DNA from 2 places in the Pseudoalteromonas sp. T1lg122 genome. Region 2 is predicted to be linked to the other one. Evidence: predicted binding sites of a transcription regulator. Region 2 holds the regulator's gene; the other holds the start of a gene.
What was found. The regulator LexA, encoded in region 2, represses DNA repair genes until DNA is damaged. The targets are predictions, from matches to a motif close to TACTGTATNNNNATACAGTA.

Region 1: uvrD (DNA helicase II) is a predicted target of LexA. The motif match lies at 3,992-4,011, and genes of this name have one in related genera.

What each region holds. Positions count from the first base shown of each region.
Region 1 is NZ_PQCG01000033.1:375,746-384,361, reverse strand. It holds gene C2M33_RS18080 (GNAT family N-acetyltransferase) at 1-1,784, opposite strand, end outside; gene uvrD (DNA helicase II) at 1,762-3,927, opposite strand; gene C2M33_RS18070 (hypothetical protein) at 4,186-4,410, shown strand; gene C2M33_RS18065 (YacL family protein) at 4,533-4,901, shown strand; gene C2M33_RS18060 (peroxiredoxin-like family protein) at 4,934-5,563, opposite strand; gene C2M33_RS18055 (dUTP diphosphatase) at 5,697-6,317, shown strand; gene yrfG (GMP/IMP nucleotidase) at 6,318-6,974, opposite strand; gene nudE (ADP compounds hydrolase NudE) at 7,036-7,608, shown strand; gene cysQ (3'(2'),5'-bisphosphate nucleotidase CysQ) at 7,601-8,398, shown strand.
Region 2 is NZ_PQCG01000010.1:84,748-93,363, forward strand. It holds gene C2M33_RS09820 (COX15/CtaA family protein) at 1-456, opposite strand, end outside; gene C2M33_RS09825 (transmembrane cytochrome oxidase associated protein) at 477-971, opposite strand; gene C2M33_RS09830 (SURF1 family protein) at 952-1,701, opposite strand; gene C2M33_RS21485 (DUF2909 domain-containing protein) at 1,716-2,027, shown strand; gene C2M33_RS09840 (cytochrome c oxidase subunit 3) at 1,927-2,802, opposite strand; gene C2M33_RS09845 (cytochrome c oxidase assembly protein) at 2,840-3,370, opposite strand; gene ctaD (cytochrome c oxidase subunit I) at 3,370-4,965, opposite strand; gene coxB (cytochrome c oxidase subunit II) at 4,965-6,107, opposite strand; gene lexA (transcriptional repressor LexA) at 6,549-7,166, opposite strand; gene C2M33_RS09865 (PaaI family thioesterase) at 7,327-7,764, shown strand; gene C2M33_RS09870 (hypothetical protein) at 7,772-8,152, opposite strand; gene C2M33_RS09875 (hypothetical protein) at 8,311-8,616, shown strand, end outside.

The DNA of each region.
Region 1 (8,616 bases), on a different contig from region 2:
GAATAGTCACTTTTTGGTAAGCTTTTGAATAGCTCTGCAATAAGCTGCCAAGGAAGCGAGCTAAAGTGACCAAGGAGTTGCAAAGACAGGTCTTGCTTAAACTCCTCTATAAAGAGTTCTGCGCTATCTGAAGTTTGCTTATCTAACGCTTTAATCACTAAAGCAGCATGTTCAGCCGTTGCTTTGTCATGACTAAATCCAAGCTTAACAACATTAAAGCCATTACTTTGCCAAAACTTAACTAACGCTGCATTGGCGCCAAAGCTGGCACCAAAATAACTGCAATTATTTAATTGGCTTTCGCAGTAGTTTAACAGGGCTGAGCCAATACCTTGTTGATGACATTCAGGTGCAACAGCTATTCTCACGACTCTCGCTGAGTGTTTACACAAGTCTTCTGTATTTCGGCTCAATTGAGTCAGAGTTTGCGCCATTAAATGACCATGTGGCCGACGCTTTCCTCTTATAACCTGCTCTGCGATTTCTGGTGTTAAGCCACCCTCAATAGCAATTAAGCAAACGGCTTTTAATGTACTTTCTTGTTTGCAGATCGATAGTTGTAACTCTGGGGCATCAAGCAATTGGCGTAAGTCGTTTACCGTAGTTTGATAATGAGCTAACGCCAATAGCGCCATAATTTGGCTAAGCAGCTGCTCATCATCAATGAGTTGCTCTTTGCTTATGCTTTCAAATTGGTAAGAATTACCACTTTGCGCTTCTAGGTACTTTGCATCGAGTAGTAATAGTTCGCGTAGGCTATTTTCGAGGGGGTCACGTTTAGCAAAACGAATAGGTTCATCCAGAGTAACTGCCTTTAGCGATTTATATTGGCTACGTAAGTAATGTAAAAAACGTAACGTGTAACCACGCCCATTTCCTTCATAACCAACCATAGTGCTGGCAAATACGATCCGTGGATAACTTTTTAGGATCTGCAATAGCATAGGAACCGGAATCGCTGCTGCTTCGTCGACAAATAACAGATCGCAATCAGGTTTTTCGTTTAGCAGTGTATCTGGCGCAATATAGCTAAGGTTAGCTAGCTGCTTACAGTTTTGCTCTTTGCTAACACCAAGCTCAGCGGCTAAATGCTTAAAGCTTGTTTGTACGGCTTTGGCTTGGGTGGCACAAATAAGGATTTTTTTATCTTGAAGACATGCTGCTGCAAGCCCTAAAGCAGCTGATTTACCACGACCTCGGTCTGCACTGATCACTAAAGGACGATTCGCTCGCCCTGTCGCGGTTTTAATAATTTGCTCAACACATGCTTGTTGTTGCTGATAATTTATCTCAGCAGTTGCTGACGATACTGATTGGTAAGTAGGAAGCGAGTGCTCAGTAAAATAATGTGGCTGCAATTTTAGCTTGGCGAAAAAGCGCTGATTAAAAAAGCTGTGTTTAATCTCTTCGCCATAAGAGTTGATACTTGTGAGTGCTGGGTCTTGCCACTTGCGGTCATCGGGCAGCAACAGTATCAGTACACCACCTGCTTTTACGGTACCTGCAAGCGCTGCGAGTTTATCGGCATATAAACCGCTAAAACCATCAAAAATTGCGTGATGAAACTCTTGACCAAGAATTTGGTGAGCATGTTTTGGAAACTCACTATTTGCTAATAATGAGTTGCTACTGAAAACATAGGTGTTTTTAAGCGCTAATTGGTTTGCAAACTGATAGCACCAAGTTTCGCTGCCTTGCACAATGACAAGCTGGCGATGCTTTGCAATCACCAGCTCATTACACAGTGCTGTTAAATACTCATTATAAGGCTTGAAGTCTTGCATACTGTGTTACAAGCCATTTGCTACCTAGGTCATCAAAGTTCACTTGAATACGTGACTGTGCGCCGCTACCTTCGTAATTGAGTACGGTTCCTGCACCGAACTTAGCGTGTAATACGCGTTGTCCTAAGTTAAAGCCGCTATCTTCAAATGCTGCATGTGTTACTGAGGGACTAAAACGACCTGCCGCAGGTGGTCTTGAAACCTGTGTTTTAATACGAATTTCTTCGATACAGTCTTCAGGCATTTCGCGTAAAAAGCGTGATGGGCTATGGTATTTTTCTTGTCCGTATAAGCGGCGGCTTTCTGCATGGCTAATATATAGTTTTTCCATCGCGCGAGTCATACCAACATAGCAGAGGCGGCGTTCTTCTTCTAAACGACCAGACTCTTCATTACTTTGTTGTGATGGGAACATGCCCTCTTCAACACCAACCATAAATACCAGTGGGAATTCTAGGCCTTTTGCTGAGTGCAGAGTCATCATTTGCACCGCGTCTTCGTGCTCGTCAGCTTGACCTTCGCCAGACTCTAATGAGGTATAAGCCAAAAAGCCCTGTAGTGGTGAGCTGAACTCTTCATCTTCTGGGAGTTCATATTGACCACAAGCACTAATTAGCTCTTCTAAGTTTTCTACGCGGGCACGGCCTTTTTCACCTTTTTCAGCTTGATACATTGCCATTAACCCCGAGCTTTGAATGGCGTATTTCGCTTGCTCTTCTAAGGTGAGATTGCTGATCTTATCTTCGATATGCTCAACAAGCTCTAAGAATTTAGTGACGGCACTCGCTGCACGACCAGATAAGTGCTGCTGCTCGATAATAGCTTTTGCGGCATACCAAAGTGGCAATGACTCATTGCGCGCACAATCACGAATGTGGCTTAGTGTTTTATCACCAATGCCGCGAGCAGGGGTGTTAATAACGCGCTCGAAAGCAGCATCATCTTGACGGTTACCCACTAAACGTAAATACGAAAGAGCATCTTTGATCTCTTGGCGCTCGAAGAAGCGCATACCGCCGTAAATACGATATTTTAAACCTTCTTGTAGCATCGCTTCCTCGAGTACACGAGATTGCGCATTGTTACGGTATAAAATCGCGGCATCTTGTAATGCATTACCTGCATTTAGCCAGCTACGTAGTTTGCTGCTGACAAAGCGCGCTTCGTCTAATTCATTAAACGCAGCGTAAACAGAAATAGGCTCACCATCATTGCCGTCTGTCCAAAGGCTTTTGCCCATGCGTTCAGCATTGTTTTTGATCAGCGCATTTGATGCTTTTAAGATTGTTGCCGTTGAACGGTAATTTTGTTCAAGGCGAATAGTTTCGGCTTCGAAGTCAGTTAAGAAGCGTTTGATATTCTCAATTTTTGCGCCACGCCAGCCATAGATACTTTGGTCATCATCACCTACGATCATAATACTGTTGGTGTTACCTGCGAGTAATTTTAACCAAGCGTACTGGATTGTATTGGTATCCTGGAACTCGTCTACCAGCATGTGGGCAAAACGCTGTTGATAGTGACGTAAAAGTGTTGGGTGGTTTTTAAGTACTTCGTAGCAGCGCAGCAGTATTTCTGCAAAGTCGACTAAACCTGCACGGTCACAAGCCTCTTGATATGCAGCATAGACTTTCAGCATCATTTGCTCATTAATATCGTAGGCTTGAATGTCTTTAGGTCGCAGACCTTCATCTTTTTTCGCGCTGATATACCAACCAAATTGTTTTGCTGGCCACTTTTTATCATCGATGTTCATCGCTTTAAGTAAGCGTTTGATCATACGTTGTTGATCGTCAGAATCTAAAATTTGAAAGCTTTCAGGCAAGTTCGCTTCACGGTGATGGGCGCGCAGAATACGATGAGATAAGCCGTGGAAGGTACCAATCCACATACCACCAACCGGTGCTTTTAAAGTTTCTTCTACACGAGTGCGCATTTCTTTCGCGGCTTTGTTAGTAAAGGTTACCGCAAAGATGCTGTATGCAGAAGCTTGCTCAACTTGCATGAGCCATGCGATGCGATGAACAAGTACTCGAGTTTTACCAGAACCTGCACCTGCAAGTACTAGCATATTTTGCAATGGGGCTGCGACTGCATCCCGTTGTTTGTCATTTAAGCCATCGAGTAATTCAGAAACGTCCATCGTTACGCCTTTTCAATCTATAATGGGTGGAGTATAACAGGTGTTTATTCAAGGCTAAATAAAATACTGTTTTTATAAACAGCTATTTGGCAAGTCATTAAAATTGCGATATAAAAATTGTGAATTTGACCGATTTTTAGCAAAAAAAACTAAAATCAAAATAACGCTACTTTTTAACACTTTGATTTGTAAGCCATAATAAGTTGGCATAAAGTGTGTTTACTAAAAGTATAATCATTAAAAACTACAGAGGTTAGTATGGCAGAGCAAGGTTCTGGCGGTAATGTAATCGCAGCAATATGTAATATCTTTTTTCCAGGCTTAGGGCAATTGGTACAAGGCCGAATTATGGCAGCTATCTTTTTTGCTATAGCCATTATTATCAGCTATGCCCTTGTCTACGCTTTAGTAGGTTTTGTGTTAGTACCAATCGTATACCTATGGGCGATTATTGATGCTGCGCGTTTCAAATCGCGAGTCTAGCTATTTTAAATAGCATAAACACGAGCGCCACGTTGGCGCTCGTGCTGCTTTAAAGCTACAAAACTCGCCACGTTTAGCTGCAAACGGTATAATTAGCAGATAACGTATTATGAGTACCCTCCATGGAATATCAATTTATCCGCGATCCTATTAGCGGTTTACGCATTAAAATCTCCTCTGAGCATGCAGTTATTGGCCGTTGGCTAAATGAAGAAGTCGGCAAAGAAAAAATCGCGATGGTGCAAGCGTTGATCTCTGCGGTTAAGAGCAGTCATGAGCCTTTAACCTTACAGGGTCAAGAAATTGATTTGATCTTAAGTAAAGACGAAGCGCTATTCGAAGCTCATGCATTACATCAAGACAACGAAGACTTAGTTGCCTACCAAGATGATGATTTAATGCTTGAAGAAGAAGGCCTGTGCAGTGGCTGTGGTTTTGAAGACTTTGTTGATTTAATTGAATCTTGGCAAGAATTTACACAAGGCCGATAAGCAGACGCATGGTCTGCTTATCGATTACTAAATTATTGCTCGCTCACTGATTTAACAGCGGCTAGTAATAAATCTTCTGTTAAGCGGACTTTGTAATTTGGGTTGGCGTATTGAAAATGAACTAACCCATTTGTATCTATCACGAATACTGCGGGTACTGGCAGTGCTACTTTCGCTTCACCCTCTAACGAGACAAAGTTAACCCCAAGCTTATTGCGGTAAATCTTTGCTGTTTTGTCATCTAAGTAAAACGCTAGACCTAACGTTTGCGCCAAAGTGAGGCTGTCGTCAGAAAGCAATTGATAGCTAGGAGCTGTAATTTTTGTTTCAGCGAGTTTTTCAGGGCTATCTGGTGAAACGGCAATTAATTGCGCGTTTAAATTTGCTAATTCTTTCTCAATTTTTTGCACGCTGGCCAATTGCTTTGAACAATATGGACACCAGCCACCACGATAAACAATCAGCACAGTGGTTTTCTCTTTAAAGCGCTCAGCGAGCGAGACGGTTTTACCGTATTGGTCTTTCAATTCAACATTTGGCACCGTTAAGCCAGGTAATAACGGACTAACTTGCTCTGCTGACTCGGCAATATTGGTCGCAGTTGCAGCGATAACGTGGCTTGATAGTACAAACAGTACACTAATGAATAGGGATTTAAACATGGGCTTCCTCGGTTATTTTTATCAACTGCAAAGATGACCTGATTGTTGCGGGATTTATTTCATCTTTACCTACATCAAACTCAAATTTAACTGTAGTATATAGGCAAATAAAAAATGCAAGTTGGGATAAAGAATGTCTGCTAATTTACAAAAACTCGTTGTTATGCTCGAAATGCAAAATGCGATGAATACCAAAGTTCATGAGCAATGGTTTAGCCAAGGTTTTGAATGGTATCGTGCAATTTGGGTTGAGTGTGCTGAAATGCTTGATCACTACGGTTGGAAGTGGTGGAAAAAACAAACCCCAGATACAGAACAAGTTATTTTAGAGTTAGTTGATATTTTCCATTTTGGTTTATCTTTACGTATTGATGGTGAAACCAGCTATGAGCAGTTGGCTGCGCAACTTGAAGCTGAGTTAAGTGCACCAGTTCAAGCCGATGATTTTAAACAAACACTCGAATTATTAGCCGCATCAGCTGTTGCTGAAAAGAGTTTTAATGCCGCTGCATTTGCAGGTTGTATGGCGCAAATTGGTATGGATATCGATGATTTATACCGTGGCTACGTTGGTAAAAATACCTTGAACTTCTTCCGCCAAGATCATGGCTACAAAGACGGTAGTTATATCAAAGTGTGGAATGGCCAAGAAGATAACGAGCACTTAGTTGAAGTGGTAAAAAGCCTCGATACAGAGCATGCAGATTTTGCAAAACTTGTATACCAAGGCTTAGAGCAGCGTTACCCGAAGTAATTATTTAACGGGGATAAACTCGCGAAAATCGATGGTCGATAAAAAGCCATCAAATTGCTTATGCGGTTGCTGACTATCAGGGTTGGCAACCGCAAGTATATGGCCGATACCAAACTCTTTTGCCGCATCTAGTACGGCAGGGCTGTCGTCCACAAATAAAGTCCGTTCCTTATCAAACTGCCATTCTTGGTGGACTTGTTGCCATAATGGTTGATGCTCTTTACTCACGCCATATTGGTGAGTTGAGATCACCCCGTCTAAGTAATTATCGATAGCAGTATGTTCAAACTTTAACATGGCACAATCTGGGTGCGCGTTAGTAAGCATGATCAATTGCTTGCCTGCTTTTCTCAGTTCAGTTAAGAAAGGCGGAACATCTTCACGAATTCTGATTAAATGTTGAATCTCACGTTTTAGCGCCATAATTGGTAAATCAAGTTGCTGTTGCCAATAATCTAAACAGTACCAATTAATTTGTCCGTGAACTTGTTGATAACGGTGCAAAATGTCAGCTTTTGCTGCGTCTAAACTGATTTTATGTTTACGTGCATATTGCTCGGGAATAACAGTAAGCCAGAAATAATTATCAAAATGCAAATCGAGTAAGGTGCCATCCATATCTAACAACACAGTATCGATTTTTGACCAATTTAACATAGGCAATTCACTTTAAAAGATTTATGATGAGCATAACTGCCATGATAGCAAATTAATGCCAATGACACAGAAAAAGCATCCTACACCACCGCAAATTTTGTCTAATGAAGTTGTCGCTAAAAGTCGACTATTTACTGTTGAATCGCTCGAATTGAAGTTCTCAAATGATGAGCAAAGGCAATACGAAAGAATTCGTGGCGGTGGTAGGGGGGCTGTTATGATCGTGCCAGTAACGGCCGATAACGAACTGTTATTAGTGCGAGAATATTGTGCAGGTACCAATGATTATCAGTTGGGCTTTCCTAAGGGCTTAATTGACCCAGGCGAAACACCTCAGCAAGCTGCAGACCGTGAGCTGAAAGAAGAAGTTGGCTTTGGTGCTAAACATTTCGCTGAACTTAAAAAAGTTAGCATGGCGCCAAGTTACTTTAATGCCACTATGCATATTTTGTATGCTGAAGATCTCTACACTGAAACCTTACCTGGTGATGAGCCTGAACCGCTTGTCGTTGTTAAATGGCCAATAACTGATTGGCAATCATTATTGCAACAAGAAGACTTTACTGAAGCACGAAGTGTCGCAGCTTTGCTATTATTAACAAAGTACTTAGAGTCGGGAGCGGGCAATGAATGATTTTTTAGAACCGTGTATTCGGTTAGCTGAGCAAGCAGGCGATGCCATTATGGCCATTTATCAGCAGGATGATATTGGTGCTGAGCAAAAGTCAGATCATACTCCGGTCACCAAGGCTGACTTAGCATCAAATGACGTATTAATGGCAGGTTTGAAGACCCTAGCCCCTGATATTCCAATTATGTCAGAAGAAACACCCATTCCAGCGCTGGCAGACAGAAAAGATTGGCACCGTTATTGGCTGCTTGATCCTATGGATGGTACTGGGGAGTTTATTCTGGAAAGCGGTGATTTTGCAGTTAATATCGCATTAGTTGAAAATAATCGCCCAGTGCTGGGTGTTATTCATTGGCCAGCGAAACAAGTGACTTATTTTGCAAGTTATCAAAATGGCGCGTTTAAACGTGAAAATGGCCAAGATCAGCAAATTTCGGTAGCAACACCCGATAATTTAACCTTAGCTGTAAGCCGCAGACAAAAAATTGAAGCGGTCAGCCAGTATCTAAATACTCAGTTTGCGACAGTGGCATTAGGCTCATGTTCATTAAAAGCGTGTATTATCGCTGAAGGTAAAGCGGATTGCTTTTTACGTATCGGGCCAACAGGTGAGTGGGATACCGGCGCGTCACAAGTGATTGTAGAAGAAGCCGGTGGTTGCATTACAGATGCTGAATTTAACCCGTTAACTTACAATCAACGAGAAAGCACTGAAAATCCTGATTTTATTGTGATGGGTCACCCGGATTGGGAATGGCAAAAAATGATTAGTCCTCATCAGCGTGCATTTTAGCTTTGTTTTGTGTGCTTTTTGTTCGTTTGAGTTAAATTTATCACTATAACCCTTGATTTCTAATCTTATTGCTATATGATAGCGCTCTCTTTGAAACAGGGCGTCGTTAACATGCTCATGTTACTAAGAGATTACAGGCGCGGGATGGAGCAGAATGATAAATCATTCGTCGGACTCGCTAATACCTGAAGTCGAAGGTCGTCGGTTTAAATCCGGCT
Region 2 (8,616 bases):
CAGAAACACCAAAGATAAAATACTAAAGCCGCCAAGCAAGTGCCCCATAACAACCAAGGGCTGAAGGTTCATGGTTACTGTCCACATACCTAGAGCAGCCTGAAACACAACCAACAATAAAAGTGCTAAAGGCAGTTTAACCGGTGTTGCTGGGTATTGGCGTTTTAACCAGGCAAAAATAAACAAGGCTAAAATAAGTAAACCGAGGGCACCGGCAAAATAGCGATGGATCATTTCTTTCCACGCTTTTGCGGCTTCAAACATCATATCAGGGTAGTTTTGTTCAACATGTAATAAAGCACTTTCATGTTTTGGTACAGTCAAAAAACCGTAGCAACCTGGCCAATCAGGACAACCAAGCCCTGCATCACTGAGACGAGTGTAAGCACCAAGCCCCACAACCAGAATTGAGAAGAAACACGTAATTAAGACAAGGTATTTATAATTTTTATACATCTTTATCCCCTTACTGAGGTTTAGCTCGAACGCGCATAGTTAAGTAATTTTTTTAAATCTTTCAGTAAGCCTTTTTGAATGAGTCTGTTTTGTTCGGGCTCAGCAGTGTAAGGGTAATGCAGCACCACCAATCCCATGTGATCAACCAAGTATAAGTCTCCCGCTTTCAGTTCAGGATTTGCCGCTAAAAGACGCCAACTTGCTGATACTTGCTGTTGATTTGTCAGTACAGCAACATCCACTTTTTGCTGATTTTTACCTAACGCGACATACAAGTTATCGAGACTCGCAAGCTGGCTTTCACACACAGCTCGGCACTCTTTGGGGTAGTTGAGCGCTATAGTCCATTGTTTGGGCTCACCGTGTTGCCAATCTGCTAATTTCACTTCTTCGTTTAAAAGCTCACCGTAATTACTTGAACCACTCGGTAACCAGTCGAGTTTTAGTGCTGCATATGCCAGTGCCAGCGGCACAAAACAACAAAGCGCAAATAAACTAAGTGGGTTTATTTTCATAACCTCTCCTTCTCATCGCAAAATAAGCAATTACGACACACGCTAAACCAATTAACAGCCATTGCACGGCATAGGCGTAGTGTTTATCAGGCCCCATCACGACACTTTTATAATGCGGGGTTGCGATACCATCTGCTTCATTACGATAACCAATAAAACCTTGTACTGGCTCTGCCAACTGAGCACTAAAAATCGCTAAATCAATACCTTGAATACGCTTTGGCCAGCCTTGTTCTGCACCAATTTGATCTGCTAGCGTAAAGCCTTTTAAGTTGCCTTGCTTTAATTGCACAGTAGCAGCAAACGTGGCTGTGCTTGGCCATGCAACTACTGGTAACTGGTTTCGATCTTGAGGGGCTTTAAGCCAGCCAAAATTAACGATTAATGGTGCTTTTTCACCTGCAATTGTTACCGCTGCCAGTAAGTCATAGCCCACTTGCCCTTGATAAATTTGATTATCTAGCAACCAGTAATGCTGTTTATTTACCTCGCCAGAAACCTTTACTTGCAAGCCTGTTTTATTCAAATCTGATGGCAAGCTTTGCAGTGCTTGCCAGTTCATAACTCCTTGCTCTTTAGAAACGGCTAACTGACTTAATTGCTGCTGCTTTTGTTCGCCTCGCTGGTATTGCCAAACACTGAGTCGTAAACAAATAAGCACTGCAAGTACCACAACGCAAATTGCGATAATTGAGCTAAGCTTTTGTTTACGCCACAAAATCAACTGCATTTGGAAGACCTAACATGATTAAAATCATCATTGTGTTGTTATTGTTATATATCGTGTTCAACCTATTTAGAGCCTTGTTTGTGATGATGTCAGCAAAAGAGCACTCAAAGCCCATGTCTCATTATTTAGGTCGTCGAGTGCTGTTTTCGGGTGTTGTACTGTTCATCATCATTGCAGCCTTAAAACTGGGTTTAATTCAAACCAACCCGTCACCCATTCACAAAGCTACAGCACGTACACAAATACAAATAAACACAGCCACACCACATCTACAAAGTGCCAATACCAAGCAGCTGCCTGAAAAGCAAAGTGCTTATCACTCGTGAAGTGGCCTTTAAAAATTCGCAGTAATACAACTAACAGTATGATGGTACCCAAGGTCACGTGCATTCCGTGGAAACCGGTTAACAAGAAGAAGGTATTACCATAAACCCCCGCATCTAAGGTCAAACCTAGATCTTGATAGGCATGCATATATTCATAGGCTTGCAGGCCTAAGAAAATGGCTCCCAGAACGACCGTCATCGATAAAAATACCTTTAGAGCGCCGCGCTTATTGTTTTCCATAGCAACATGGGCAAAATGAATTGTGACCGATGAGGTAAGTAGAATCAGCGTATTGATCAGGGGTAGACCTTGCCAGCCCATAGCCTGTGTGGTCTCGCCCGCTGGCGTAGTTAATAGCGGCCACACTGCGTCGAAGGTAGGCCATAGCACTTCGTTGGTCATGGCATTATTGCCAGCGCCACCAAGCCAAGGCACTGAAATCATACGGGCATAAAAGAGAGCGCCAAAAAACGCCATGAAAAACATCACTTCAGAAAAAATAAACCAGCTCATACCCTGTCTAAATGAACGGTCCATTTGTGCTGAGTAAAGCCCTTGGTGAGACTCTTCAATAACATTTTTAAACCAGCTAAATAGCATATAAAACAAGATAGCTAGGCCCAGATATAAAACATACTGCGCACCACTGGCCTCACTGCTTGCTTGCATCACAGTTAAACCGGCACCAACAGCAATTAAAAACATTGCGATGGCGCCAACTATTGGCCAAGGGCTTTGTGCTGGAACATAATATTTTTCGTAATTTTGATTCATTTTGTTTGCTCCCAATTAGCAATTAGCTTGGCGGCTTTTAATCGTTTTTAGCCACAATCTGCCCGCTAATATCAAACATGGTGTACGACAATGTCAGTTCCTCAACATCGTCGGGTAATTCAGTATCAACATAAAACAGCAAGGTAAATTCAACTTCTTCACCTGCCTTTAAAGGTTGTTGATCAAAACAAAAACAGGCAATTTTATGTAAGTACTTGGCCGCTTTTCCCGGTGATACTGATGGAATTGCTTGCATGACTTTGTCTTCATTACTGGTGTTTTTTGCTGAGAACTTAACTTCTCGCATTGCGCCTGGTTGCACCGATACGCTGTACTGCTCAGACTGCACCTTAAATGGAGCGCCACTTTGAGCATGCGTCGTAAAACTGACATCAACTTGGCGTTGTGTATTTATTGTTTCACTTGCGCTCGCTTGCTCAAGAGATGGCTTACCGTTTAATCCTGTAACATCGCAAAACACGTCATAAAGCGGCACCAGAGCGAAAGCAAATGCGAACATGAGTAAGCATGTGATCAGCAATTTCTTTAGCAAAGGTGCATGGTTCATTACTTGATCTCCGGCGGTGTTTCAAAGGTATGATAAGGCGCAGGAGAATCAACCTCCCATTCCAGACCTTCGGCACCTTCCCATACTTTGGCAGGTGCTTTTTCGCCCCCTCTGGCGCACTTAAATACCACCAGCACAAATAACAGTTGCGATAGCCCAAATGCAAAGCCACCAATACTGATAATGGCGTTAAAATCAGCAAACTGCAGAGCATAGTCAGGAATGCGACGTGGCATACCCGCAAGACCAACAAAATGCATAGGGAAGAACAATACGTTGACACTAATTAGCGATAGCCAGAAATGCCATTTCGCTAGTGTTTCGTTGTACATGTTGCCTGTCCATTTTGGTAGCCAGTAATAAGCTCCCGCCATAATTGAGAACACGGCGCCTGTTACTAACACATAATGGAAATGTGCCACCACAAAGTAGGTATCGTGATACTGGAAGTCAGCCGGAGTAATCGCGAGCATCAAGCCAGAGAAACCACCCAAAGTGAACAACACGATAAAGGCGATGGCAAACATCATCGGAATTTCAAAACTAATTGAGCCGCGCCACATAGTAGCCACCCAATTAAACACCTTAACCCCTGTGGGTACCGAAATGAGCATGGTTGCGTACATGAAGAATAGCTCACCGGCTACAGGCATCCCGGTAGTGAACATATGGTGTGCCCATACAATAAAACTCAAAAGAGCAATCGATGAGGTTGCATACACCATAGAAGCGTAGCCAAATAACTTTTTGCGTGAAAAGGTTGGCACAATAGTCGAAATAATACCAAAGGCCGGCAAAATCATGATGTACACTTCAGGGTGACCGAAGAACCAGAAGATGTGCTGGAACATCACGGGGTCGCCCCCTCCCGCGGCATCAAAAAAGCTCGTTGCAAAGTATTTATCGGTCAACACCATTGTGACCGCCCCTGCTAAAACAGGCATTACAGCAATTAACAAAAATGCGGTGATTAACCAAGTCCAGACAAACAGTGGCAGTTTCATCCACGTCATACCCGGCGCTCTTAGATTGACGATAGTCACGATAACGTTAATCGCCCCCATAATTGAGCTGATACCCATGATATGTACGGCAAATACAAAAAGTGCAGTGTTATCGTTACTGTAAGTGGTGGAAAGTGGTGCGTAGAATGTCCAGCCAAATGCAGGACCGCCCCCCGGCATGAGTAAAGAAGCTAGCAGGATTAAAAATGCGAAAGGTAATATCCAAAAGCTCCAGTTGTTCATGCGCGGCAGCGCCATATCAGGTGCACCAATCATCATAGGCACCATCCAGTTAGCAAGCCCAGTAAATGCGGGCATAACAGCACCAAACACCATGATCAAACCATGTACCGTGGTCATTTGGTTAAAAAAGTGCGGATCGACTAACTGTAATCCTGGCTGAAATAGTTCAGCGCGGATCACCATAGCCATCGCTCCACCAATCAAGAACATGGTAAGAGAAAAGATCAGGTATAAACTCCCAATGTCTTTATGATTGGTAGTGTAAAGCCAACGCTTAAACCCTTTCGCAGGATGATGATGGTCGTGATGCGCATGCCCAGTTGCTTGCTCATTAATAACGTTACTCATTATTTCGCCTCCGCTGCTGCATCAATCGCGGCTTGAATTTGACTCGGTTGGATCACATCGCCTGTATCATTACCCCATGCATTTCGCTTATAGGTAATAACCGCAGCAAGTTGCTTAATTGAAAGCTGCTTATCAAACGCTTGCATCGCCGTACCAGGGCGGCCATGTAACACAACATCAATGTGGTCTTTCACATCACCCAACACGATTGGGCTGCCTTTCAACGCAGGAAACACGCCTGGCAACCCCATACCTGTTGGCTGATGACAAGCAGCACAACTAGCCATGTAGACTTGCTCACCCAAGGTCATGAGCTCTTCTTTAGGTAATGTTTGATCGAGTAAAGCTGCATCAGCGGCTGCTGCATTGGCTTTTTCTTGTTTGGCATCAGCAAGCCAATTAGCAAACTCATCTTCAGGAAGGGCTTTCACTACAACAGGCATAAAGCCATGATCTTTACCGCATAACTCTGCGCATTGACCACGATACACACCCGGCTCGTTAATACGTGTCCACGCTTCATTAATAAATCCTGGATTTGCGTCCTTTTTGACCGCAAAGTCAGGCACCCACCACGAATGAATCACATCGTCTGAGGTCATTAAAAAGCGAACTTTTTTATTGATAGGCAGTACCAAGGGTTTATCAACTTCAAGCAAATAATGCTCAGTTTTTTCTGCTTGGTTGTCTATTTGGTCTTTCGGTGTAGCTAGAATTGAGTAGTAGGCAATATCTTCACCCATGTACTCGTAATGCCATTTCCATTGCGAGCCAGTCACTTTAATTGTGATATCGGCTTTAGAGGCATCTTCCATAGCAATGAGGGTTTTTGTTGCAGGCACAGCCATCGCGATTAATATAACAAACGGAATGGCAGTCCAAAGTATTTCAACTTTTGTACTTTCATGAAATTGGGCTGGCTTAGCCCCTTTAGATTTACGGTGGTGTATTAAAGCCCAAAACATCACCGCAAAAACGATGATGCCAATCACACAACAGATAATAAATATCGTCATGTGTAACTCATAAACATTATTACTTATATCAGTCACCCCTTTACGCATATTGAATTGGCTGTTTGCCAATGCAAATTGCACAGGTGCGAGTAATATAAGCCACAAGGCGTAACGCAGTTTACCCATGTGACGGCTCCTTTAAATGCTATTGCAAGACGCAAAGCGAAAAGGCGTTACAGCAAGGTGCCCATTCGTATTTTTATTGTTTAGAGCGAATTCGTATCATCACGACGCAATGAAATGATACAAGCCCGTTGTATTACTCCCTGACACGTTTAGGTGTGTCAATTTCGTAAATAGGTGTTAATACAATGTACTAACCAATTAGTTAAAAAATGAGCAATAAGCAAGTTTTAGTGATAATAAATGTTTATTTTGGTGCAAAAATAACAACTATAATCAGCGCGTTATTTAATGTTTAGGCGTACAAACAAAATACAAAAAGAGAGGGAAACTGCGCCATATAAGGCTTTAAATGATGAGTAAGGATTCACAAATCCTAATTAAGTAGCAAAATTTCGATGGTGCACCAAATTAAGTCAATTTAATGCACCAAGTTGGGAACACTTACATCCAGTCAGCGTTTCGAATAACCCCTACCGCTAATCCTTCGATATTGAACGATTCGTGCTCTAGGTCAACTTCAATAGGTGAAAACTCTTCGTTCTCTGCGTGTAAAAATACTTTTCGGCCAGCTTTTTCTAAACGCTTAACAGTCACGTCTTCATCAACTCGTGCAACAACAACTTGGCCATTTTCAGCAACTTGTGTTCTATGTACTGCAAGTAAATCACCGTCCATGATGCCAATGTCTTTCATACTCATGCCATTTACACGCAGTAAGAAATCAGCGGCAGGCTTAAATAACGACGGATCAACTTGGCAATGGCTTTCAACATGCTCTTGGGCCAAAATGGGTTCGCCCGCTGCAACACGGCCAATTAAAGGTAAACCTAATTGCTCTGGTTCATCTTCTTCGATTAATTGAATACCACGACTCGCCCCAGGCTTCATTTTGATCATGCCTTTTTTTGCCAGTGCTTTTAGGTGCTCTTCAGCGGCGTTGGCACTTTTAAAACCCAATGTTTGAGCTATTTCAGCACGCGTTGGTGGCATGCCTGTATCTTTAATAAAGACTTTAATGAGTTCTAAAATTTGCGATTGGCGTTTAGTTAATGGGCGCATACAACTGGTTTTCCATACAGTACATTTAACTGTGAGTATATACAGTTATCTGAAAATCGCAAATTTAATTAATACCGTCATATTGCTACAAAACTTACATTGAACCTCACTCTAAGATGCCATAAGGTATTAGCTTTAATTAGCAGGCTAAGGAAACACAATGAGCATTTGGCACCACCCAATCACGCTAGAGCTATGTAAAGAATTGGAGCAAGGGATCACCGGGCAAGGCACTTTAATGAAAACCATGGGCATTGAAGTGACAGAAATTGGCGATGACTATTTAGTGGCGACGATGCCTGCCATCCCAGAACATCATAACCCTATGGGCATGGTACATGGCGGAGCAAACGTTGTGTTAGCCGAGACAGTGGCAAGCTATGCAGCCAACTTTGTGGTTGATTTCAATAAATTCTACGCTGTTGGCCAAGAGATTAATGCCAACCATATGAAAGCATCACGTAAGGGAGTTTTAACTGCAACGGCTAGACCGCTGCATTTAGGAAAGCGCACCTCTGTTTGGGATATTAAAATTACCAATGCCGCAGGAGAGCTATGCTGCGTATCAAGAATGACCGCAGCGGTAGTAGAGCGCTAAATTCGACCTATTTTTCAACAGGATAAATAGTAATTTCAATCCCTGCGCCAATTGCTGAGATACGTAACAAGGTATCGGCATGCAGGGGTTGATTAAAGCATTTTGGCGAATTACCTGATTCAAAACCTATATCAAATGTTCGTTTTGAGCACGATAACCACTGTTTTAATGCATTGCGCGAGCAAGACTCAATAAGCTCGCAAAGCTGGTTAATCGCTTTATCTGGAGAGCTGATATCTGCGGTTGCTTCAATCCGTGCTAGTTGGCGGTATTCATCTTGGTCATAATGTAAAACCATGGCGTTTTTCTTCAAATCAGCAACAAGCGCACTAATATCGTGCTTTGATTCAAGCTCCAGATCTACATTTAAAAATTGAATTTCCGACATACTCTCGTTTTTACCCTCTATTGATATCGACTGAAACTTTAACTCAGTTTTGTATATATACCAAATCTAGAATACAGTTAATGCGACATTATGCCGCATTGGCAATACAGTTAAACAACTTAAAATAGCACCCATACAACAATAATAACGGGGTAATAATGAATAAACGCATGTTCAAGTATGCTCGTAAAGGGCATAAATGGCTTGGCTACTTGCTCGCTTTACAGATCTTCTTTTGGCTCTTAGGTGGGCTGGTAATGAGCTCATTACCGCTTGAAAAAGTGCATGGCAAACATTTGGCTAATCGCAGTTTAAGTAGCCCATTTATAGTGTCAGACTACCCTACTTCGATTGATAAAATAACCGCGCAATTTGAGCAAATCGAAGGTATTAAATATAGCCATTTTTTAAACACCCCGATTATAGAAGTCACCACCCCTCTCGGTGTCTTCAATTTTGATGGT